One region of the Mesorhizobium sp. BR1-1-2 genome, then DNA from elsewhere that is predicted to be linked to it. Evidence: riboswitches for the same ligand, from Rfam matches in the RefSeq annotation. Region 1 holds a riboswitch; each other region holds the start of a gene.
The links. A riboswitch is a leader RNA that binds a small molecule or an ion and turns the genes downstream of it on or off. The one in region 1 is predicted to bind cobalamin.

Region 1 (5,861 bases):
CCTCGCCACCGTTTCCTCTACCTTTGCCAGCGAGCAGACATGGATCATGGTTTGATGCCTTTTGCTCGATCCTCGCGCCGCATCGCCCATTCGGCAAGGGCGGATTCCAGTCGCGCCCACTCCTCGTCGTTTCCCGGCAGGCCGGCCCGCAGGACGTGTGGGCGGTCGGTGAAATGGCGAAGCAGGATGCCGCGTTCGCCAAGCGCTGCAAACAAGCCGGCGGCCTCCGGCAGGCTGAAATAGCGGAACAATGTGGTGCCGCCCGCGACAGGCACGCCGAAACGACCGAACAGTGCGTCGAGTCGAGCCGATGCCTCCGCCAGCGACGCGCGCATTTCGTCCTGCCAGCCGATATCGCCAAGTGCGCGAATGCCATATTCCAGCGCCGGGCCGGCGACAGCCCAAGGTCCGAATTGCATTTCAAGCCGTTGGGCCGTCGGCGCATCGGCAAGCGCAAACCCAAGCCGCAGGCCGGCCAGCCCGAAAAACTTGCCGAAAGAGCGCAGCACGACGATGCCGCCCTGGCCGACATCGCCGGCAAGGCTGTGTTCGCGCGGGCCGACATCCATGAACGCCTCGTCGACGACCAGCAGCCCGCCCTTGGCGCGCAAACCGGCGGCCAGCGCCAGCAGCCGATCGCGCTCGACGATGCGCCCATCCGGGTTGTTCGGATTGACCACGATGGCAAGGTCGGCATTCGCCAGATCAGCGAAATCGCTGACTTCGGTCACCTCGTGCCCCGCGATCGCCGCCGCGCGGGCATGTTCGGCATAGGTCGGCCCCAGCACCAGCGCCCTGCCCGGTGCGACCAGCGAAGCCACGCGCGGCAGCAGGATCTGCGTGCCGGGCGCAGCCACGACGTTGGCAGGCGCCGGCGCGCCGTAGGTACCGGCCGCGATCGCCGTCAGCTCACGCGCCCGCCCTGCTTCCGGCAATCGCGACAGCGAGGTGGCGGGCAGCTCGAAAAGCGGGTAGGAGTGCGGATTGATTCCGGTCGAGAGGTCGACGAAAGGCTGGGGGGCATTGGGGAAAAGCGCCCTTGCCCGGCCGAGACTTCCACCATGGTCCACCGCTCCTTCAAGAAGCTTCATGTCAGTCCTGATCGCTTTCCTGTCATTGGCCGTCGAATCCGCGCTGGGCTACCCCGACTGGCTGTTTCGCGCCATCGGCCATCCCGTGACGTGGTTCGGCAGGCTGATATCCTTTCTCGATCGCAGGCTCAACCGCGCCACTGATCCCGACGCACTGCGTCGCCAACGTGGTGTCCAGGCGCTTCTGGTCATCGTGCTGGTGCCGGCGCTAATTGGCCTGTGCGTGCAGATCCTGCTCTGGTTCGTTCCCCTGGGACTGTTCATCACTGCCCTTCTGGCGACATCGTTCCTGTCACAGCGGAGCCTTTATGAGCATGTCGAGGCCGTCGCCGACGCGCTCGACTCGGGCGGCCTCGACATGGGTCGAGCCGCCGTTTCGCGCATCGTCGGCCGCGATCCCGAAACCCTGGACCGGGCCGGCGTCTGCCGCGCCGCGATCGAGAGCCTGGCCGAGAATTTTTCCGACGGCATCGTTGCCCCCGCCTTCTGGACGGGCGTCGGCGGCCTTGCCGGCGGCGCCGCCTACAAGGCCGCCAACACCGCCGATTCCATGATCGGCCATCGCACGCCGCGCCACGAAGCGTTCGGCAGGGCGGCGGCACGTTTTGACGACTGGATCAATCTGCCTGCCTCGCGGCTGACGGCGCTGCTGATCGTGCTGGCGGCTTTCCTGGTCAAGGGAGCCGATCCCCGCAACGCGTGGGCTGCGGTGCAGCGCGATGCGAAAAAGCACCGCTCGCCCAATGCCGGCTGGCCGGAGGCGGCGATGGCCGGCGCACTCGGCCTGGCGCTCGCCGGGCCGCGCAGCTATGGCGGCGTAACGGTCGACGACGCGTTCATGGGCGAAGGCGGCCGGCGCGAAGCCGAGAGCATCGATATAAGGCGGGCGCTGAAACTCTACCGGGTCGCCGACTACCTGCTGATCGCGCTGTTCGGGTTGGTTTCGCTGCTCGCGATTCTGGCGTTCTAGAACTCTATCCCTTGCTGCGCCTTCACGCCGGCCGCAAAATGGTGCTTGGTCAGCCCCATCTCGGTGACCAGATCGGCCGCCTCGACCAGCGCCGGCTTGGCATTGCGGCCGGTGACGACGACGTGCAGGCCCTCGCGGCGCGCTTTCAGCGCGGCGACCACCTTGTCGAGATCGAGATACTCGTAGCGCAGCGCGATATTGAGTTCGTCGAGCACGACGAGACGGATCGACGGATCGGCCATCAGCTCCAGCGCCTTGGCCCAGGCGGCCTCGGCAGCCGCGATGTCGCGCTTCAGATCCTGCGTCTCCCAGGTGAACCCCTCACCCATCGCGTGCCAGACGACGCGGTCGCCGAACGCAGCGAAGGCCTCCTTCTCACCCGTATGCCATTTGCCCTTGATGAACTGGACGACGCCGACGCGCTTGCCGTAGCCGAGCATCCGCAACGCCAGACCGAAGGCAGCCGTGGTCTTGCCCTTACCCGGACCGGTGTTGACGATCAGCAGCCCCTTTTCAACCGTCTTGCCCGCCACCTCGGCATCCTGCACCGCCTTGCGCTTGGCCATCTTGGCGCGGTGGCGCTCTTCGTCCTTTTCGTCGATGTCGGTCATGTCACTTCACCTTGAGCGGCAGCCCCGCCACCATCAAAAGCACGGTATCGGCAATCGCGGCGACCTGCTGGTTGAGCCGGCCGGCGGCGTCGCGGAACCGGCGTCCCAGCGCATTGTCGGGCACGATCCCTTGCCCGACCTCGTTGGTTACCACGAACCAGGGGCCACGCGGCCGCGACAGCAGCTCAGCCAGCCGCCGGCATTCGGCCTCCACATCATGATCGGCCAGCATGTGATTGGTCAGCCAGAGCGTCAGGCAATCAACAAGCACCGGCTGGTTGTCGGGCAAGGCCTCAAGCGCACCGACAAGGTCGAGCGGTGCATCGATCGTCATCCAGCCTTCACCGCGTCGCGACCGATGCAGCGCGATACGCTGCCGCATCTCGTCGTCATAGGCTTGCGCCGTGGCGATGTAGGCCCATGGCGAAGGCAAGGCCGTCATCAGCGTTTCGGCGTGCGCGCTCTTGCCGGAGCGCGCACCACCGATGATGAAGGTCAGTCTTCCGCGATCAGGCAAAGCTGTCGCGCAGGCTCGTCGCGCGGCCGGTGAAGCGTCCACGCACCACGCCGACGGCAGCGCCGAGCACGAGCCAGAACACCAGGTTGGTCACTGTCACCGCCACCACGAACTGATGGTGCAGGCCTTCCGGGATCGGCGTCTCGAAACTGTCGGGCTGCGGCGCGCCGACAATATGCGGCGCGACGATCAACACCACGCCCAGTATCGCCAGCGGCAGTGATTTGCGGAAGGCGATCAGGGCAAGGCCGATCGCCGTCGCCGCCACCGTTGCCGTCCACCAGATCTGGCGCGGCAGAAGCTCGGCGGCGGGCATGGCCGGCAGTTCCGGCGGCAGGCCGAGACCCGGCGCCAGGGTGAACACGGCAAAGCCGGCCAGTCCCCAGAACACGCCCTGGCGCCAGTTGCCGATGCCGCCCGCGAATTCCGAAACCGCGACCAGGACCAGCGCGAAGCCGATGCCGGTGACGATGTTGGCAAGCACGCTGAAGGCGAAGCGCTCGAAGCCGTCGGCCGGCGCCCAGCCTTCCTCTTCCGCCGGAGCAGCTTCAGCGGCTGCCGGCGCCGCGGAGCTCATGGCGTTGCCCGCCGGGGCGGCAGCGCTCATGGCGTTGTTGTCGGTCGCGGCCGGTGCGGCATGGTCGTGGTGATGGCCGCCGCCCGCCTGTTCGTAGACTTCCGCCTTCAGGATCAGCGGCACGGTGGCATAGGCCTGCATGCAGGCGAGAACGACGCCGGCCACGAGCCCTGCGATCGCCGCGACGAACACGACGTTGCGAAACAGGTTCATGATGTCAAATCCCTATCAGTGGCAGGGAAACGCCATCGAGTGGCGATAGTCGTGCGCGGCATTGTGGACCGCGTCGATATGCGAGAAACCGACAAAGCCGACGACGAAAATGCCGAGCAGCGCCGCGAGCGCGAGCTGCATGAGGCGCGACTGCGAGGAGATGGAGGCGCCGAGGGAGACGGAAGCGGTATTCATGTCTTGTCCTTTCACCCTCCACCCGAGGGCATCGAAGTCAGTTTCCTGTCGCCGGCAGGTCTCCTGGCTCGCGGATCAGCGCCCTTCCCCACCTTCCCGAAGAAAATCTTCAGTGGCATATGGAGAGGACTACCGCACACAGTTGCGGGGGCAGCCACGGCATTGGGCAGCAAATCTGCCCGCACCGCATTCCCTCTTGGCTCCAATCGGAACCGACGACGAAGGTGACTATAGGGAAAATCGCCGCATCCGGCAAACCAAATTCCGACGACGACAAGCGCTTTAGCGCCGTCCGGCCGCCTGCTCCGCTGCAATTGACAATTTCCGTGGCCGGGTGTCGGCTGCCATCCTCACAGGAGGCCAGCCATGCAGCCCGTCCAGAGCCCGCACCCCGCCTATAACGGCCTCACCCGGGCTGAGCCGACATTGCCGTCCTCGGCCTATTGGAATGCAGCGGCCTACCAGCGCGACCTCGACGCCATCTGGTACAGGAACTGGCTGCTCGTCTGCCGTGAAGCTGATCTCGCCCAACCACTGGCTTTCCGCACCTTCCGTGTCGGCACTCAGGAGATCGTCGTGCTGCGCGACGACACCGGCGAACTGCGCGCCTTCCACAACACCTGCCGGCATCGCGGCTCGCAGCTTTGCCAGGAAAGTGCTGGCCGGTTGAAGGCGCGGCTGATCACCTGCCCCTATCACGCATGGTCCTATTCGCTGCGCGGCGATCTCGTACGCGTGCCGTCGAAAACGCTGCCCGACGGTTTCGACAAGGCGGACCATCCGCTCTATCGCGTCGCGCTGTCGGTCTGGCGCGGCTTCGTCTTCGTCAATCTCGCCGAGGATGCGGCCGGTTCGGCGCAATCATCCTTCGACCCGGCCTCCGGCGATCTCGGCAACTGGCCGCTGGAAAGCCTCGTGTCAGGCCATGTGCTGCGCAAGGTGATGGATTGCAACTGGAAGATCTTCTGGGAGAACTTCAACGAATGCCTGCACTGCCCGGGCGTCCACAAGGACCTGTCGCGACTGGTGCCGATCTATGGCCGAGGCCTGATGGGCCGGCACGACGATCCTGAATGGACGCGCCACGCCGATAATGACGCGCCGGAGTTTTCCGGCGGGCTGCGGGCGGGTGCCGAAACATGGTCGCGTGACGGTCAGGCGCATGGGCCGGTCTTTTCGGGCCTGACACCGGCCGAGCGCGCCGCCGGCCAGACCTATGCCACCAGCCTGCCCTCGATGTTCATCGTCGGCCACGTCGACTATGTCAGGTCCGTTCGGCTGGTGCCGCTTGGCCCCGAACAGACCGAGTTGACCGCCGAATGGCTGTTCGCGCCCGACGCGCTCGCCGCCACCGACATCGACAATATCGTCGGCTTCGGCACCCAGGTGCTGGAGGAGGATGCCGCGATCTGCGAGGTCAACCAGAAAGGGCTGCGCTCCATGCGCCACAAGGCCGGCGTGCTGATGCCGGAGGAATACGACCTTCACCGCTTCCACGACTGGGTACGCGAACGGCACGCTGCGCTTGTGCCGTAAGCTTCACAGCGACTTCGGCAGATACCGCCAGGTGACATAGCCGCAGACCGCCGCAAGCAGGCCGAGCGTGACGAAAACCGAGCCGAGGCCGAAAAAGGCCAGCACCACCGAATAGACCAGCGGCGGCGTCAGTTCGGAAAAATCGAGATAG
Region 2 (5,861 bases), on a different contig from region 1:
TGAGCGCGCCGACCAGGATGCCCAGCACGAAGGATCCCAGCGCATAGACCCCGATCACCAGGCTTGCGGCACCGGCTTGGCCGAACTCCTTGGTGATCGCCACGGTGCTTACTTCCGTCGTCGCGAAGGTCGCGCCGATGAAGATCAGGGCGAAGGTGATGATCTGCACAGGACGCAGGCGGATCGCCGAGCCGGCCGAACCACGGTCCACCGGCCGCACTCTTGGCTCGGTCGATCGCTGCAGGATGAAAGCTATCGAGCCCAAGGCGAGAAACAAAGTGCTCGCCAGCATGCCTGCTTCCGGAAACAGCGCTGCACTGAGGCCCACCGACAGCGACGCACCGGCGATATAGACCAGCTCGTCGGCCGCCGATTCGAACGCGAAGGCAGTGTTCATCTCCGGCCGGCCGCGAAAAAGCTCGGTCCAGCGCGCGCGCACCATTGCCGGCATGCTGGGCATGGCCGCGGCCAGCAGCGCCGACACGAACAATGTCCATACCGGCCAATCCTGATTGGCCGACGCAATCAGCAGCAGGAATGCCAGCACGGAGATGATGGTGGTGGGTACGACGATCCGTGTCTGGCCGAGGCGGTCGACCAGCCTGGAGATCTGCGGCGCCAGGAAAGCGTTGGCCAGCGCGAACGTCGCCGAGACGGCGCCCGCCAGCCAGTATTCGCCGCGCGTCTGCGACAGCATCGCCACGATGCCGATCGGCGCCATGGCGATCGGCAGGCGCGCCATGAAGCCTGCAGCGGCAAAGCCCTTGGCACCAGGGGCTCGAAAAATCTCGGAATAGGGGTTCTGCATGGTCCGTTCCTCGACAAAAGGCGATTCGGAAATTACATACGATGCGTATGAACACTAAATAGATCATACGTTGCGTATGTCAATTGGCATACGGAACGTATGTGGGTAAGGCCAGAAGAGATGCACAAGCCCCGCAAGGAAATGATCGCCGAAACGCGCGCCAAATTGATTGCCGCAGCCCGGCATGCGTTCGGAACGATCGGTTATGCCGAAGCGTCGATGGACGATTTCACCGCATCGGCGGGACTGACGCGCGGTGCGCTCTATCATCATTTCGGCGACAAAAAGGGGCTCTTGCAGGCGGTCATCGCCGAAATCGACGCCGAGATGGCGGCACGGGTGAATGAGGTTGCAGCGAAAGCACCGACCCGCTGGCAAAGCTTCGTCGACGAATGCACGAGCTACATCGAAATGGCGCTGGAGCCGGAAATCCAGCGAATCATGTTCCGGGACGGTCCGGCCGTGCTGGGGGATCCCGCGCAATGGCCGAACGCCAATGCCTGCGTCGCGTCGATGACCGATCACCTGACGACGCTGCAGGGCGACGGGGTGGTCGTCTCGGGCGTCGACCCCGAGACCGCGGCACGGCTGATCAACGGGGCGAGCAGTCAGGCGGCGCAGCGGATCGCCAATTCGAACGACCCGGAAGCGACATCAAAGACCGTGGTGGCGGCATTCAAGCAACTGCTCGAAGGATTGTTGAGGAAGGGTGCCACAGCCGCCTGAAGGCGGATAGCCGAGGTGCTTCCAGGTTCAGATGCTCAGCACAAGGCGCAGGCCGCCGGCAGCGCTGAGCATGCCGTAGCGGCAATCAAATCAAGGGTTTGCCAGGTTTTTCGCGTGTTGCCGCCTTGAGGCGGGCGATCGTTGACTTGAGCGGCACTTCGCCCTGTCCGCAAAACGTCTCGCTCATGATCAGCTCGGGCAGCGGCAACCGTCGACCCCAGCCATGTGTTTCGAGGTCCGGTTTCGGCGCGAACTCGGAGACGCGGCCGACACAGAGATAGGCCACCGGCGTCACATGCTCGGGAATCGACAGGAGGTCTTTCAACGCCTGCGCCTCGATAATGCTGACCCAGCCGACGCCGACGCCTTCGGCGCGCGCCGCCAGCCAGAAATTCTGCACCGCGCAGACCGTGCTGTAGAGATCCATCTCGGGATTGTGCCAGCGTCCCAGCGGCGAGCCCTGTGAGCGTCGGCGGTCGCAGGTGATGCAGATATTGAACGCGCTTTCGCAGATGCCTTCCAGCTTGAGCTTGCGGTAGAGCGCCCGCCGCTCTTCCTCGATGGCGGGCAATTCCTGCTCGCGCGCCGCCAGGAACAGGTCGCGCACCTTTTCCCGTCGTTCGGTGCCACGAATGACGATGAAATTCCATGGCTGCATGAAGCCGACCGATGGCGCGTGATGGGCGGCAAGCAGCAGCCGTGCCAGCACCTCGTCATCGACGGCCTCTGATGTAAAATGGCTGCGGACATCGCGCCGCGTGAACATGGCGCGGTAGACCGCATCGCGCGCCATCTGGTCGAATCCGTCACCCACGGGGATGGTCATATCGTCCGGCATCGCTTGTCCCCTTGCGATTGCAATCAACTGCCGTCCGCCTGACCATGCGGATGACGATGCCTGCCAGGCCGGTCTTCTGGCTCGGGATCAACCCGCGTCCGGCGCCTTCCCGTCATCGACAGTGGCATTTACCGGCGCGGTCCCCCTTACAGCGTTGGGCACGCCACGGGATCAAACCGTGTTCCCGATTCTCCCGCTCGCAGCGGGCACCAGGCAGCGGCCGGGACTTTACGACGAAGCCTCCGCGCCGCCAATCCCCGCGGCGACGCGAATGGACGCAGGCGCGATTTTCCCCAGCCATCAGGCCGCAACGCATGGCTATCGCCGCTCCGGGGCACTAGATAGGGAGCATGGCCACTCGTCTCTACACCCATCCGATCTTCCTCGAGCACATCACGCCCCCCGGCCATCCGGAGCGGCCGGACCGCTTGCGCGCCATCGAGCGCGTGCTCGACGAGGAGGCTTTTGCCGCGCTCGACCGCCTCGAGGCGCCGGAAGGCGACGAGGCCACCATTCTCTATGCGCATCCCGAGGACTTCGTCGAGCGGGTGCGCGCCGCCATTCCCGAGACGGGCATCGCCCGCATCGATGCCGACACAACGGCCAGCCCGAAGAGCTGGCAAGCGGCGATCACCGCGATCGGCGCCGCCAACGCCGCCGTCGACGACGTCTTTGCCGGCAGGGCAGACAACGTTTTCGTCGCCGCCCGGCCGCCCGGCCATCATGCGGAGAAAGCGACGGCGATGGGCTTCTGCCTGTTCAACACGGCGGCCATCGCCGCACGTTATGCACAGCGCAAACACGACATCGAACGTGTCGCCATCGTCGACTGGGACGTGCATCACGGCAACGGCACGCAGGATATTTTCTGGGACGATCCGTCCGTGCTTTACTGCTCGACCCACCAGATGCCGCTCTACCCCGGCACCGGAGCAAAGAACGAAACCGGCGCCGGCAACATCGTCAACGCGCCGCTTGCGCCGCAAACCGGCAGCGAGGCGTTCCGCGATGCCTTCCTGTCGCGCGTGCTGCCCTCGCTCGACAATTTTGCACCCGACCTGATCATCATTTCGGCCGGTTTCGACGCGCATCATCGCGACCCGCTGGCTGAGATCAACCTGACCGAGGATGATTTCGACTGGGCGACCGGCCAGCTCATGCAGCGCGCGGCGCGCCACAGCGGCAACCGGCTCGTCAGCCTGCTCGAGGGCGGCTACGATCTGCAAGGATTGGCATTTTCGGTCGCCGCCCATGTCGGGCGACTGATGAAAGGATGAATGATGGCTGGTGAAACCAACGAAGACGTCAAGGCGATGAGCTTCGAACAGGCTCTCGACGCGCTGGAGAAGATCGTCGATGATCTGGAGCGTGGCGATGTGCCGCTCGACCAGTCGATCAGGATCTACGAGCGCGGGGAGGCGCTGAAGGTGCATTGCGACCGGCTGCTCAAGGCGGCCGAGGACAAGGTGGAGAAGATCAGGCTGTCGCGCGACGGCAAGCCGGCCGGGACGGAGCCGCTGGACGCGGATTGAGGCACGCGGCCGTTACCGGTTTTTGACACGATCATGATTGAGGATAGAACGCATCCCGATTGAAACGGCTTCAGGACAAGAGGAGATACGGAAGCGATGTGCAGAAACATCAAGACCCTGTTCAATTTTGATCCGCCGGCAACCGATGACGAGGTGCGCGATGCTGCCCTTCAGTTCGTCCGCAAGCTGAGCGGAACGACGCGGCCCTCGAAGCAGAACCAGCACGCCTTCGACCATGCCGTCGAGGCCATCGCGGCGTCGGCGCGCGAGCTTCTCGATTCGCTTGAAACCAACCAGCATCCGCGCAATCGCGAGGAGGTTGCGGCCAAGCTGCGGGCGAAGGCGGCGATCCGCTTTGCCTGATCTGCCCAAAGCAGCCATCGGCCGCTGACAAGGAGAGTTCATGAGCTTCTTCCCCGGGAAGGACCCCGAAATAGGCGACGCCTTTGCCAGCGACCAGATCGAATTGATGGTCATTCCGAACGCGAAGGACATTGGCGGTTTTCAGGTTCGCCGTGCCTTGCCGACCGCCAGAAGGCGGCTGGTCGGTCCCTTCATCTTCTTCGACCGCATGGGGCCTGCCATCCTGCGCGCCGGTCAGGCGCTCGACGTCCGGCCGCATCCCCATATCGGCCTGTCGACGGTCACCTACCTGTTCGATGGCAGGATCAGGCATCGCGATTCGCTCGGCACCGAAATGGTGATCGAGCCGGGTGACGTGAACCTGATGACCGCCGGCCGCGGCATCGTCCATTCGGAGCGCACGCCGGAAGAACTGCGCGGCGCGCCGATGTCGGTCTCGGGCCTGCAGACATGGCTGGCGCTGCCGGACGGCAAGGAGGAAGTGGCGCCGGTGTTCGAGAACACCGCTGTCGCGCGGCTTCCCGACATCGACGCGGAAGGCGTCAGTGGCCGCATCGTCATCGGCGATTTCCAGGGGCTGCGTTCCCCGGTGCGGGCCGATTCCGAGACGCTCTACGCCGACCTCAGGCTGGCGCCGGGCGCCAGCGTCAAAATCCCGGCCGACGCGGAAGAACGCGCCATCTACACGCTGGAAGGCGAGGTCTCGATTTCCGGCGACGTGTTTCCGGCCGAACGGCTGCTGGTGTTCCGGCCCGGCGACGAGATCGTCGTATCCTCACAGGCCGGTGCCCATTTCATGCTGTTCGGCGGCGCCTCGCTGGGCTCGAAGCGCTACATCTGGTGGAATTTCGTCTCGTCCTCCAAGGAGCGCATCGAACAGGCCAAGCAAGAATGGAAGACCGGCCGCTTCGACATCGTTCCCGGCGATGAGAAAGAGTTCATTCCACTGCCGGAAGGCTGAGGAAATCGACGACGGGGCCATGCCTTCCGCATCATTTGACAGGCATTTACTTTCGCCTGACGGCGGCCTATCCCGCGCATGAACAGAAGCCTGGGCCTACCCGTGAACGCAACGCCGCATACGCCGCTTCTCGACAAGGTCCGCATCCCGGCCGAGCTGCGCACGCTTTCCGAAAGCGAATTGCCGCAATTGGCGTCAGAGCTTCGCCTCGAACTGATCGACGCGGTGTCGCGCACCGGCGGTCATCTCGGCGCCGGGCTTGGCGTTGTCGAACTGACCGTGGCGCTGCACTATGTCTTCAACACACCCGATGACCGGCTGATCTGGGATGTTGGCCATCAGGCCTATCCGCACAAGATCCTGACCGGGCGCCGCGATCGCATCCGCACCTTGCGCCAGGAGGGCGGCCTCTCCGGCTTCACCCGCCGCACCGAGAGCGAATACGATCCGTTTGGCGCCGCCCACTCCTCGACGTCGATATCGGCGGGCCTGGGCATGGCGGCGGCCCGCGATCTTGCTGGCGGCCGCAACAATGTCATCGCCGTCATCGGCGACGGCGCCATGTCGGCCGGCATGGCCTACGAGGCGATGAACAATGCCGGTGCGCTCGATGCCCGCCTGATCGTCATTCTC
Region 3 (5,861 bases), on a different contig from region 1:
CGATGTGAAGTCGGCATCGACCGACGACTCCGGCGCGCTGGGCGCCGAGCAGGGCCGACGCGCGCCGGCGATAGGCCTCGGCCTGATGGACATCACGCCCGACATTCGCCAGCAGATGAACCTCGCCGACAACGAGCATGGCGCGGTGGTCGCCAGCGTCAACCCCGACAAGCCGGCAGCGGCTGCCGGCATCCAGCCGGGCGATGTCATCGTCGCCGTCAACCAGGCTCCGGTCAAGAGCGCGAAACAGGTAACCCAAGCGATCGCGCAGGCCGGCAAGTCAGGCCGCAAATCGGTGCTGCTGCTGGTGGAACGAGGCGACGCCCAGATCTATGTCGCCGTGCCCTTCGCCAATGGCTGAAATATGGCCGTTGAGGTAAAGGCGGGGGCGGCAGGCTCGGTCGTCGCCTCGACGAGCCTGCCGCGCCCATCAAGATAAAGGTTGCCCGCCACCGCTTCTTCGAGAACACTGCATAAGGCCGACACAAGGCTCGATATCCGACGATGCAGGGGAATTGCCGCAATGGTCACGCGAGGTTTCTTTTCAGGGCGGCGTCCACCGACGGATGGCGACGCGCGCATCCCGCCCGGCCAGTATCTCGAGCAAGGATTTCCGGTGCTGTCGGCGGGACCGACGCCGCACCTGCGCACCGAGGACTGGTCGTTCACGCTGAAGCACGGACCGCGCCCGATCAAGAAGTGGAATTGGGCCGAGTTCAACGCCTTGCCGCTGAGCAAGATGACGCGCGACATCCATTGCGTGACCGCGTGGACCAAGTTCAACACGCCCTGGCAGGGCGTCCTGGTCGACGATATCCTTGCCGATGCCGGCATCGAGCCGCCGACCGCCTTCACCCTGGCGCTGTCCTTCGACGGCTACACCACCAACGTGCCGACAAAGGACCTCACCGCGGGCAAGGCGATGGTGGCGCTGCTTTATGAAGGCAAGCCGATCACGCCGGACCATGGTGGCCCGGCGCGGCTGCTCGTCCCGCATCTCTATTTCTGGAAATCGGCCAAATGGCTGAATGGCCTGCAATTCACCGAACGCGACGAGCCCGGCTTCTGGGAACTGCGCGGCTATCACATCTATGGCGACCCGTGGCGCGAACAGCGCTATACGGACGATCCATGAGCGAGGTGCCATCGGTACAATCACCTGGGCAGACGGAGTCGCCTGGGCAGACGGAGTCGCCTGGGCAGACGGAGTCGCCTGGGCAGACGGGGTCGCCTGGGCAGACAGCCAGGATCGTCCGCGTCGAAAAGCGCACGCCGCGTGTCACCAGCTTTTTCTTCGAGCCGTCGCGGCCGTTTGCCTACCGGGCCGGACAGCATGTCGATGTCAGATTGACCGCGCCCGACGGCTATCAGGCGCGCCGCGCCTATTCCATCGCCTCCGCGCCGGAGGCCGGTCCGGTGATCGAACTGGCGATCGAAAGGCTCGAGGACGGCGAGGTCTCGCCCTTCTTCCACGAGGTCGCCGCGGTGGGCGACGAGATCGAGCTGCGCGGCCCGCTCGGCGGACATTTCATCTGGCCCGATGACGATGAGGGACCGCTCCTGCTGGTCGGCGGCGGCTCCGGCGTCGTGCCGTTGATGTCGATGGTCCGCCATCGCGCCGCGCGACGATCGACAGTGCCCGTCGTCCTCGTCTTTTCGGCGCGCGTGTGGGACGAAGTCATCTTTCGTGACGAATTGATCGGCCTCGACGATCGCGGCAACGGCTTCAACCTTGTGCTGACCCTGACGCGTGAGGCTGCGCGCCGCCCGGCGGATTATTCCCGGCGGGTCGACGTCGCCATGATGGTGCGATCCATGGCGCGGCTGCGCCGGCCGCCCGGCCTCGCCTTTGTCTGCGGCTCCAATGCATTCGTCTCCGCCGCCGCCCAGGCGCTGATCGATGCCGGCGTTCCGGCGGATGTCATCCGGACGGAACGCTACGGCGTCTGAGATGTCCGCCTGGCGCCGCTCCTTGGCTGCGGCTGCCCGCGGGCTGGATTCTCGCCCGTCTCAGCCTTTGCAGCGGCGAGGATCCGAAACCCTCCTGGCAAGAAGAAGCGGCTTCGCCGCCGGTCACGCCTCGATGTCAAGCGCCGAAAGCGGCTTGGAGCAGCAGGCGAGGATGAAGCCATCCTCGATCTCGTGATCGAGGATGCCGCCATTGTGGCTCATCTCGACGTCGCCCGAGACCTTCTTGACCTTGCAGGTTCCGCACAGGCCGAATTCGCACGCGGCGGGGATTCTGACTCCCGAGGCGCGCGCCGTCTGCAGCACCGTCTGGCCGGCGACGCATGCGGCATCGACATCCGAAAGCAAGAACCGGACCGGCGTCGCGGCTTCGACAGGAATGGCCGCGCCGTCTCCAGCCGGCGAGGCGAACGGCGCCGGAATTTCCTCCGTCAGAGGCGCTGCAAAGCTTTCCTGATGGTATTTCGCCATGTCGAAGCCGGCGGCTTCGAGCATGCCGCGCACGGCACGCATGAAGGGGTCGGGGCCGCAGCAGAAGATTTCCCGGTCGCGGAAGTCGGGCGCCAAGAGCGGCAGCCGGATGGCGTCGATGCGGCCCATATGGCCGAACCAACCCTCCCGGCTCGACCGTTCCTCGATCATGAAGCCGAGCGACAGGCCTGGCATGCGGCTGCCGAGCAATTCCAGTTCCTTGCGGAAGATGATCTCTTCGGGCCGGCGCGCGCAATTGACGAAGCCGACATCGGTCCATGGCGCGCAGTCGTTCAGCCAGCGCAGCATAGACATCATCGGCGTCACGCCGGAGCCGGCCGAGATGAACAGATATTTGGCTGCCGGGTGGCTGTGCAGCGAAAAGTCTCCGGCCGGCCCATAGGCCTTGACGTGCGAACCGGGCCTCAAATGGTCGAACATCCAGCGCGTGCCGGTGCTGCCGGCCTGCGCCTTCACCGTCACCGCGATCGAGAACGGCCGCGAGGGCGAAGACGACAGCGTGTAGGTGCGCATCAGCGGCCCATCCGCTATCGGCAGTTCCAGCGTCACGAACTGGCCCGGCTTGTAGCGGAACCAGGTCTGGTTATCGGAGCGGAAGGTGAAGGTCTTTACATCAGGCGCCTCATCGCTCACGCCGATCACTTCCAGCACCTGGAGCCTGTCGTTCCAGGGCGTCATCTGATCGAGATGGCGATAGAGGCCGAGATCCGTCATCGCATTCATCCCTCACCTCTCAAGCAACGCTGCGCAGGGCCGGCCGGCCGCCTTCGGCGAGGCGCGGACCGATGAAACGCGCGTACCAGTCCACGAACTGGATGACGCCGCCTTCGTGCAGTTCGGAATAGGGGCCGGGTTCATAGGCCGGCGACAGGATGCCGAAGGCGTTTTCCTCGACGATGCGGCGGTCTTGGTCGTTGGTCTCGGTCCAGACATGGGTGAGCTCGGCGAGATCGTAGTCGACACCCTCGACCGCGTCCTTGTGAACCAGCCATTTGGTCGTCACCGCGGTCTCGGTGGCGCTGATCGGCAGCACCCGGAAGGTGACTGCGTGGTCGCCGAGGATGTGGTTCCAGGTCGTCGGATAGTGATAGAGCAGCAACGAGCCGATGCGGTCGGTGGCAACGCTGTCGGACAAGTTCTTCTTGACCGCGCGTTTTCCCGTCAGCGTGTAACTGACGGCATCGCGCAGCAGCGGCGCGCGGGTGGCACGGTATTGCCCGGCCGGGTCGATGCGGAATCTGCTCGGCAGGCCGGCGGCCTCGCATTTGGCCCAGTGAGCCAGCATCTCCGGGTCGCTGTCGGCGCCTTGCACGCCGGTCACGGTCGGCGCCTCAGGAAAGGTCTTGCAGAGCTCCGGATGGTTGCCGGCGCAATGATAGCATTCGCGGTTGTTTTCCCAGACCAGCTTCCAATTGCCCTTCTCGACGATGGTGCTCTCGAAGGCGACCTTTGCTTCGCGCAGCCGATGCGGCAGCAAATAGGGTTCGATCATCGTCCGCATCGGCACGAAATCCGCCGGCTCGTCGGCGAGGCAAATGAAGATGTAGCCGCCGACGCTTTCGTAGGCGACCGGCTTCAGGCCGAACTGGCTCTTGTCGAAACCCTCGGCCATCTGCCTGGCGAACAGCAGCCTGCCGTCCAGTTCGTAGGTCCACTGATGGTAGGGGCAGACGAGCTTCGCCGCCGTGCCCTTGTCGGTGTTGCAGACGCGGCTGCCGCGATGGCGGCAAGAATTGTGGAAGGCGTTGATGTTGCCCTTCTGGTCGCGCACCAGCACCACAGGATAGTCGCCGATCTGCACGGTGATGAAGCTGCCGGGCCTGGGCAGTTCGCAATCATGACCGATGAACAGCCAGTCGCGGTACCAGATCAGCTCCATATCGAGCTTGAAGTATTCGGCGTCGGTATAGAAGGGCTGCTCGAGTGAGAAGCCGTCCCTGCGGCCTTGCAGCCGTTTCAGCATGTCGTTGCGCGCATCCATGTCCTGTCCTCGCATTGAAGTCCTGTCCTCGCATTGAAGGACTGAACGGAGGGGAGAGAGGAAGGATCAAGCCGCGCGCCGGCTTGCGCCGGACATGCACCATCCGCCTCTTGACCGCCCGCCGCGATCAGTCGAGTCCAACATCTCAGGCTGGTTTCCGGGCTCTGGAGCTGTCCTTGCGGACTGTCGCGACACCTTCCCAGGCCTTTGCCCAGTGGTCTCCCGTCGCGACCTGAACTCCACCACCGTTGCGGGGGCAGCGCCGGATTCTGACCGGCTTCCCAATTCTCCGCCTCGTCGTCACGTGGCGGCACCCGAGATGGCAGGATCTAACCATGATCGCCGACTTGTCGTCGGCATGAAAACGACATCGCATCAATGCCGCGCGACACGCATTGGAAACGGTGCGGCCGTCGTTGAAGGGGCAGAAAGGCTCGGCTCGCCGCCTCGGAATTCAACTCGTGGCGGAGCCAAAAAAGGTTAACGGTTTCGAAAAGTGACTATTAGCGCCCTCTAAAATCGAACCGAACGGTTCGTTTCTGTTGACGATGCGTGCAGGACGGTGTGAACACTGCGCCTTCGACACAGTTGGTGATCGCACGATCAGTTTACCTAACTATCTGATAGTAAACGGAAAAAAACGAATGTAGAAGGCCCTGGCACAATTTCAAGTGGTGGAAACTTGGTCCACGCGGAAAAACTTCGTGATTGGAAATGGCGGTATGGCTTTCCCACATCGGGGCTGTCCGAACGACGCGATTTCCTCCCAAGACACGCCGCTAGACGGACGGGAAAAATACTGGAGTATCAAAAATGAAAAAGATCATTCTCACTGCCGCCGCCCTTCTGGCTGTTTCCGGCAGCGCCTTCGCTGGTAGCGACCACTATGGTTCGAATGCCCCTGCGGCCACCGCCGTCGACAGCTCGTACACCGCTTCGACCAAGAAGTCGGAACCGGCTGCCCAGACGCCTGTCCAGGGCGCCGATCGCAACCTCTTCGGCAACAACTAATAGCCGATCTCCAGTTGACGGCGGGCTTTTCCGCCGTCCTGGCGAAATTTGAGAATTCAGGAGACTTGAAATGAAGAAGATCGTTCTTGCTGCCGCCGCCGTTCTGGCCGTTTCGGGCAGTGCTTTCGCCAGCAGCGACAACTATGGCTCCAATGGCGCCAACCAGCCTGCCGTCACCTCGGTCGACAACGCGCACACGGCTTCGGTCCAGAAGTCCGCGCCGTCTGCCCAGGCGCCTGTTCAGGGTGCCGACCGCAACCTCTTCGGCAACAACTAACAGCCGATCTCCAGTTGACGGCGGGTCTTCCGCCGTCCTGGCGAAATTCGAAAATTCAGGAGACTTGAAATGAAGAAGATCATCCTTGCCGCCGCCGCCGTTCTGGCTGTTTCGGGCGGCGCTTTCGCCGGC
Region 4 (5,861 bases), on a different contig from region 1:
GAACGGATCGGCAAGATCGTTGCGCGTCACCGTCTGCAACAGCGCGCCGACCACGCCCAGGCCGCCGCCGACACAGATGGCCAGGATGGTGCGCGGCAGCCTGAGGTCGACGACGATCCTGCCGACCGGGCCGGACACGTCATGTCCCTTCAATCCGATCGCATGGCCAAGCGCTGCCACGACGTCGCCCAGCGGGATCATCGTCGAGCCATAGGCGATCGACAGCAGCGCGAGCACGGCGATTGCCAACGCGGCCGCCGTAATGGCCAATAGGAATGCCTTGTGCCGCAAGGTCATGTTCCCGGTCAAAAAGCTTCCGGATGCATCGCCCTGGCGATCTTGCCGATCGCTTCGATGTTGGCCGGCCCGGGTGTCAGTTCGGCATAGCGAAGCGCCACGAAGCGTTCGTTCTTGACCGCGTCCGTCTCCTTCATTGCCGGATGCGCTTTCAGGAAATCGAGCAGCTTCCGGTAGCCGCCGCCATCCTGATAGTCGAGCAGGATGAGGAATTGCGGATTGCGCGAGGCCACCGTCTCCCAATCCGTGTTGCCCCAGCTGGTGTTCATGTCGGCCATGATGTTGTCGCCGCCGGCCGCGGAAATCATGGCGTTGGGAATGGCGAACTTGCCTGATGTGAACGGCTTGTCCTCGCCGGAATCATAGAGGAACACGCGCGTTCCCCTGCGGTCGCCGACCTTGGCCGTGATTTCGGCGAGCTGCGCCTTCCAGCCGGAGACGAGCTTATCCGCCTCGGCCTCCTTGCCGAAGATCTTGCCCAGCTTCTCGACATCGCCATAGAGCAGCTCCATCGAAGCGGCAGGCCGGTTCTTGTCGAGATGGACGCAGCTTTCCGTCAGCACCAGTGTCTTGATGCCGTGTTGCGCCAGCGTATCGGGCGTCACCTCGCCGCCCGGCTTCATGCCGTAGTACCAGCCGGCGAAGAAGAAGTCGGGCTCGACAGCGACCAGGTTTTCCAGCGTCGGATATTTGGGCGCCAGTTCCGGGATCGAGCCTTGCTCGGCCTTGAATTCGGGGCCGACCTTGTACCATCCGGTGATGCCGGTCAGGCCGACGATCGACGGCTGCAGCTTCAGGGCGAAGGCCATCTCGGCCATGTTGAGATCGTGAATGACGGCACGCTTGGGCGGCGCGTCGAACGTCAGCGGCTTTCCGCAGCTGTCGACCGTCACCGGAAAGGCGAAGGCCGTAGAGGCCAGCAGGGAGAAGGCAAGAGACACGGCAAGGCGTTTCACGGATATTGCTCCTTTGTTGAACAGGATCTGCCGGAAATGGCTTCGATCACGAAGATGGCGCGGCACGGTTCGGAACCTCGAACACCGTCAGCTCGCGGTCCTCCGTCGGGTGGCGCAACCTAAAGACGTCGACACCGAAGATCTCGCGGATCAGCTGCTGGGTGAGTGCTTCGCGTGGCGGCGCCAGCACATGCAAGCGGCCATGGCTCATCACCGCGACCCTGGTGGCGAAAGGCGTCACCAGCGCCAGATCGTGCAGCACCGCGATCACGGTCATGCCGAGGCCTGCCACCAGTTCGAGCAACTCGCTGCGCGCCCGCGGGTCGAGATGGTTGGTCGGCTCGTCGAGGAATAGGATCTTCGGCTCCTGCGCGATGGCGCGGGCAAGCTGGGCGCGCTGGCGCTCGCCGCCCGACAGCGAGCCGATGGTGCGGCCAAGCAGCGGCAACAGCCCGGTCCGGCGCAGCGCCTCGACGACAATGTCGCGTTCCTCGCTCCTGTGCCTGCGGCCGGCATGCGGAACCCGGCCGAGCTCGACATAGTCGATGACCGCCAGTCGTGGATCGGGTTGATCGGTCTGGCCGACGACGGCGATGTGCAGCGCCCGCTCGGCGGTCGAAATCCTGTCGAGCCGGCGCGCGGTGAGCTTCACTTCGCCCGAACTCGGCCGCAGCATGCCCGACAGCATGCGCAGCAATGTCGTCTTGCCGGCGCCGTTGGGACCGATGATGGCGAGACGGTCGCCCGCCGCCACCGAAAGGCTGACCGGATGCACCAGATGCAGGCCATCCGCCGCCGCGGCCAGATCGCGGGCCTCGAGAAGCGGCGCGGTCATGGGCAATTCCTTGCAGGGCCTGCCGGAATACGGGCCAGCGTCTTGCCTGCCAGTCCTGCTGGACGCTGGCCTGAATTCACCTCGGTGGCGATATCGCGGCAAAGCGTGCACACGACGATGCGATGCATGGGAATGCAGTGAATGCGATCGATGGCGCCGTCCAACTTCCGTCACTTTCAAAAATGGCGACGGAAGGAAGCTGGCTTGAACCGGTCGACAAGACCGAACCCGCGTCTCCTCCCGGCACACCCCGTCCGGTCAACTCATGCAGATGGCAGGTCTCCTGGCTCGCGGGTCGTTGCGCCATCCTGCCTTCCCAGCCTTGCCGGCCAGTGGCTTTTTCGGATTTTGCTCGCCGCTTACAGTTGCGGGGGCAGCCATGGCTTCGACCCGAAAGGTGGGCCTCACCATGTTCCCTTTTCACCCCTCGCCTTGCGGCGCGGGGACCATCACGAGTCGCAGCCTAGGATGCAGGCAGCGTCAAGGCAAGGTCGATGTATGTTCTGTTATAACAATACATTCGCATGGTCAATCACTATCGCGTGCCACCAGTTCCAGCGGCCAGACCTCGCGAATGATCTCTGGCCCTTTCGCGCCGGCGAAAGCCGGGAGCGAGGCGAGCAGGATTTCGCCAAGCCGCCGCCCCATCGGATCCAGGCTCGGACGAAAGCCGGTCAGCGCCGGCGAGAAATAACGGCAGAGCGGCGTGTCGACGATGACGATCACCGCGACATCATGGCCGGGCTTGATCCCCATTTCGGCGAGCGCTTTGCAGCCGCCGAGCGCCATCGAGTCGTTGTTGAAGATGATCGCGGTCGGCGGATCCTTCGACCGCATGACTTGCGGTGTCACCGCGTAGCCACCGGCTTCGTTGATGAAACCATCCACAATCAGGGCGGGATCGACTTCGATGCCGTGCCGCCGCAGCGCCTTGCCATAGCCCTCCAGAAACAGATAACCGAAATTCAGGTCAAGCGACGGCCGGATGGCGGCGATGCGGCGGTGGCCGCGCGCGACCAGTCGGTCGACTGCATCGGCGCCCGCCTTCTCGAAATCCAGGTCCAGAGAAGGATAGTTGTCGTCGCCGGACCGGCTTCGGCCGAGCGTCGCGAAGGGAAAGCCTGCCTTGCTCAGATAGTCGATGCGATCGTCCTCGCGCCGCGTCCAGGCCAGCACGACGGCATCGGCACGACGTGTCTCGACGACACGGCGCAGGCGCTCCTGCTGATAGTCGCCCGGCGCGCCCATGACGATGATCAGGTCGAGCCCATGTTCGGCCAGTGCCGCTTGCAGCCCACTCAAAAACGGGATGAAAAACGGCTCGCCATATTCCTGGTCGCCCGGATGCGGCTGGAGCATGAAGGCCACGGCATGCGTGGTGCCACGACGAAGGTTCCTGCCCGACTGGTTCGGCGAATAGTTGAGTTGCCGCGCCGCGTCTAGCACGCGCTGGCGCGTCTCGGCATTGACGTCGGCGCGCCCGTTAAGCGCGCGCGAGACCGTGCCGATCGAAATATTCAGATGCCGTGCAAGATCGTGAATGCTGGATGCCAAGACCTCCCCCTCCTGCTTCTGGCTAGCACCAGCCGGTCGTGCGGCCAAGGCGTTTCAGAACCGACGGTACAAATCCGATTGACAATATACGCCATCGGGTGTGTCATCGTAAACGTTTACGGAAGTCATTTACGGACTACCGTGGTGCCAGCCAGGAGAGGTTGGCCGGAGGAGCGCTGGATGATGCACGTCGTCCTGGTCGGGTGCGGAGCCATGAGCAAAACCTGGCTCGAGGCCGCCCGCCAATCCCCTGCCGTCAGGATCGTCGGCCTCGTCGACCTCGACGCCGACAGGGCGCGCCAGCGGGCCCGCGAATATGACCTCGCCGGGGTCGCGATCGGGACCGATCTCGACGCCATTCTCGACCAGACCAGACCCGATGCAGTGTTCGACGTGGTCGTGCCCGCCGCCCGCCGCGACGTCGCCAACTCCGCCTTCGCCCATCGTTGTCATCTTTTGACGGAAAAGCCTCTCGCAGACAGCCCGGACAATGCGCGCGCCATCATCGGCGCGGCCCAGCGCGCCCGGCGTGTTCATGCCGTCGTGCAGAACCGCCGGTATGTCGCCAATGTCAGGCGCATCCGGCGCTTCCTCGATTCCGGCGCCATCGGCGCTGCGACCAGCATCCATGCCGATTTTTTCGTTGCGCCGCATTTCGGCGGTTTCCGCGAAGACATGCGCCACGTGCTGCTGCTCGACATGGCAATCCATACATTCGACGCCGCCCGCTACATGGTCGATGGCGAGCCGACCGAAGTGTATTGCCGGGAATGGGAGCCGGCCAATTCGTGGTACAGGCAGGGATCGTCGGCAAGCGCCACCTTCGAACTCGGCCAGGGCAAGATGTTCACCTATCGCGGCAGCTGGTGCGCCGACGGCTTCCGCACCAGTTGGGAAGGCAGTTGGCGCATCGTCGGCGAACGCGGCAGCCTGACCTGGGATGGTCATGACGACTTGAAGGCCGAAGCCGTGCTGCCGGAACGCGAAGGCCTGCTCGACAAGGTCGTGCCGGTAGCGGTGCCGCCGCTCGACCCTGCCGACCGCATCGGCGGGCATCTCGGCGTCATAGAAGATTTCGTCCGCGCCGTGGAAACCGGCACCGAACCGGAGACGCGCGGCGCCGACAACATCAAGAGCCTGGCCATGGTTTTCGCGGCGATCGAAAGCGCCGAGACCGGGCGCCGGATCGAAATCCCCAGGCAGGAAGGATGACCATGCCGAACCCGCTTCTCGACATCAGGATCGGCACCATGGTGCGGGCCAATCTCGAAGATCCGGCCGCCTATATCAGGCAGATCCTGCCGCTCGGTTTCGAGAGCGTCCAGCCCTTCTTCTGGCAGACGCTGGGCGGCAAGGATCTGGGGCGGCTCGCCGGCGAAATCCGCGACGCCATCGGCGATGCCGATGTCAGCGTCAGCTCGATCGGCGTGTTCGGCAATCCACTCGAGAGCGGCGACACCGACCGCGGCGTGCTCAAGGCCTGGGAAACGGTGATCGACAGCGCGCATCTGTTCGGCACCAATCTGGTCAGCGGTTTTACCGGCCGCATCCGCGGCAAGCCGCTGACAGACAGCCTGCCGCGCTACCGCGAAGTCTGGGGAGAATTGGCCAGGCGCGCGGCCGACAAGGGCGTGCGCATCGCCTTCGAGAATTGCGCCATGGATGGCAACTGGGCCGCCGGCGACTGGAACATCGCCCACAATCCGGACGCCTGGGAACTGATGTTCAACGAATTGCCGGATGAGAATCTGGGCCTGGAATGGGAGCCCTGCCATCAGTTGGTCTATCTGATCGACCCGATCCCGCAGATCCGCAAATGGGCGCCGCGCATCTTCCACGTCCACGGCAAGGACGCGACGGTGCGCTGGGATGTCATCCGCGAGCACGGCGTTTTCGGCCGCCTGCCCTTCGTGCAGATGCGCACGCCCGGCTTCGGCGACAGCGACTGGACGCGCGTGATCAGCGAATTGCGCCTGGCCGGCTATCGCGGCGCCATCGACATCGAAGGCTGGCACGACCCGGTCTACCGCGACGATCTCGAAATGACGGGCCAGGTCCGCGCGCTGGAATACCTCCAGCAATGCAGGGGAGGCGTGAGCTACCTGCCGAACCCGACGTGAGGATTGGCCGGCGGGAGGAGCCGGCCAGGGTTGCCGAAGCAGATGTCGAAACCCTCGCTCGCGAGGACAAAAGGGAGGAACGTGCATGAGCATCGCCAA

Region 2: linked by a shared signal. The riboswitch ahead of bluB (5,6-dimethylbenzimidazole synthase) and the one ahead of LB551_RS16525 (CbtB domain-containing protein) in region 1 are both predicted to bind cobalamin.
Region 3: linked by a shared signal. The riboswitch ahead of LB551_RS27005 (aromatic ring-hydroxylating oxygenase subunit alpha) and the one ahead of LB551_RS16525 (CbtB domain-containing protein) in region 1 are both predicted to bind cobalamin.
Region 4: linked by a shared signal. The riboswitch ahead of LB551_RS05765 (ABC transporter ATP-binding protein) and the one ahead of LB551_RS16525 (CbtB domain-containing protein) in region 1 are both predicted to bind cobalamin.

What each region holds. Positions count from the first base shown of each region.
Region 1 is NZ_JAIUID010000006.1:249,050-254,910, reverse strand. Features, by position in the region: gene LB551_RS16555 (tyrosine phosphatase family protein) at 1-48, opposite strand, end outside; gene cobD (threonine-phosphate decarboxylase CobD) at 45-1,091, opposite strand; gene cbiB (adenosylcobinamide-phosphate synthase CbiB) at 1,090-2,061, shown strand; gene cobO (cob(I)yrinic acid a,c-diamide adenosyltransferase) at 2,058-2,672, opposite strand; gene cobU (bifunctional adenosylcobinamide kinase/adenosylcobinamide-phosphate guanylyltransferase) at 2,674-3,189, opposite strand; gene LB551_RS16530 (CbtA family protein) at 3,182-3,979, opposite strand; gene LB551_RS16525 (CbtB domain-containing protein) at 3,995-4,174, opposite strand; cobalamin riboswitch at 4,210-4,406, opposite strand; gene LB551_RS16520 (aromatic ring-hydroxylating oxygenase subunit alpha) at 4,541-5,710, shown strand; gene LB551_RS16515 (MFS transporter) at 5,714-5,861, opposite strand, start outside.
Region 2 is NZ_JAIUID010000005.1:316,317-322,177, forward strand. Features, by position in the region: gene LB551_RS14060 (MFS transporter) at 1-808, opposite strand, end outside; gene LB551_RS14065 (TetR/AcrR family transcriptional regulator) at 929-1,534, shown strand; gene bluB (5,6-dimethylbenzimidazole synthase) at 1,620-2,372, opposite strand; cobalamin riboswitch at 2,421-2,601, opposite strand; gene LB551_RS14075 (histone deacetylase family protein) at 2,723-3,649, shown strand; gene LB551_RS14080 (exodeoxyribonuclease VII small subunit) at 3,653-3,904, shown strand; gene LB551_RS14085 (DUF2277 domain-containing protein) at 4,001-4,267, shown strand; gene LB551_RS14090 (pirin family protein) at 4,308-5,228, shown strand; gene dxs (1-deoxy-D-xylulose-5-phosphate synthase) at 5,307-5,861, shown strand, end outside.
Region 3 is NZ_JAIUID010000019.1:6,498-12,358, forward strand. Features, by position in the region: gene LB551_RS26985 (DegQ family serine endoprotease) at 1-361, shown strand, start outside; gene LB551_RS26990 (molybdopterin-dependent oxidoreductase) at 524-1,135, shown strand; gene LB551_RS26995 (ferredoxin reductase) at 1,249-1,950, shown strand; gene LB551_RS27000 (hybrid-cluster NAD(P)-dependent oxidoreductase) at 2,074-3,174, opposite strand; gene LB551_RS27005 (aromatic ring-hydroxylating oxygenase subunit alpha) at 3,194-4,441, opposite strand; cobalamin riboswitch at 4,572-4,774, opposite strand; gene LB551_RS27010 (DUF680 domain-containing protein) at 5,255-5,452, shown strand; gene LB551_RS27015 (DUF680 domain-containing protein) at 5,523-5,729, shown strand; gene LB551_RS27020 (DUF680 domain-containing protein) at 5,799-5,861, shown strand, end outside.
Region 4 is NZ_JAIUID010000002.1:495,991-501,851, forward strand. Features, by position in the region: gene LB551_RS05755 (FecCD family ABC transporter permease) at 1-297, opposite strand, end outside; gene LB551_RS05760 (ABC transporter substrate-binding protein) at 306-1,253, opposite strand; gene LB551_RS05765 (ABC transporter ATP-binding protein) at 1,300-2,088, opposite strand; cobalamin riboswitch at 2,344-2,554, opposite strand; gene LB551_RS05770 (LacI family DNA-binding transcriptional regulator) at 2,617-3,642, opposite strand; gene LB551_RS05775 (Gfo/Idh/MocA family protein) at 3,823-4,854, shown strand; gene LB551_RS05780 (sugar phosphate isomerase/epimerase family protein) at 4,857-5,762, shown strand; gene LB551_RS05785 (substrate-binding domain-containing protein) at 5,848-5,861, shown strand, end outside.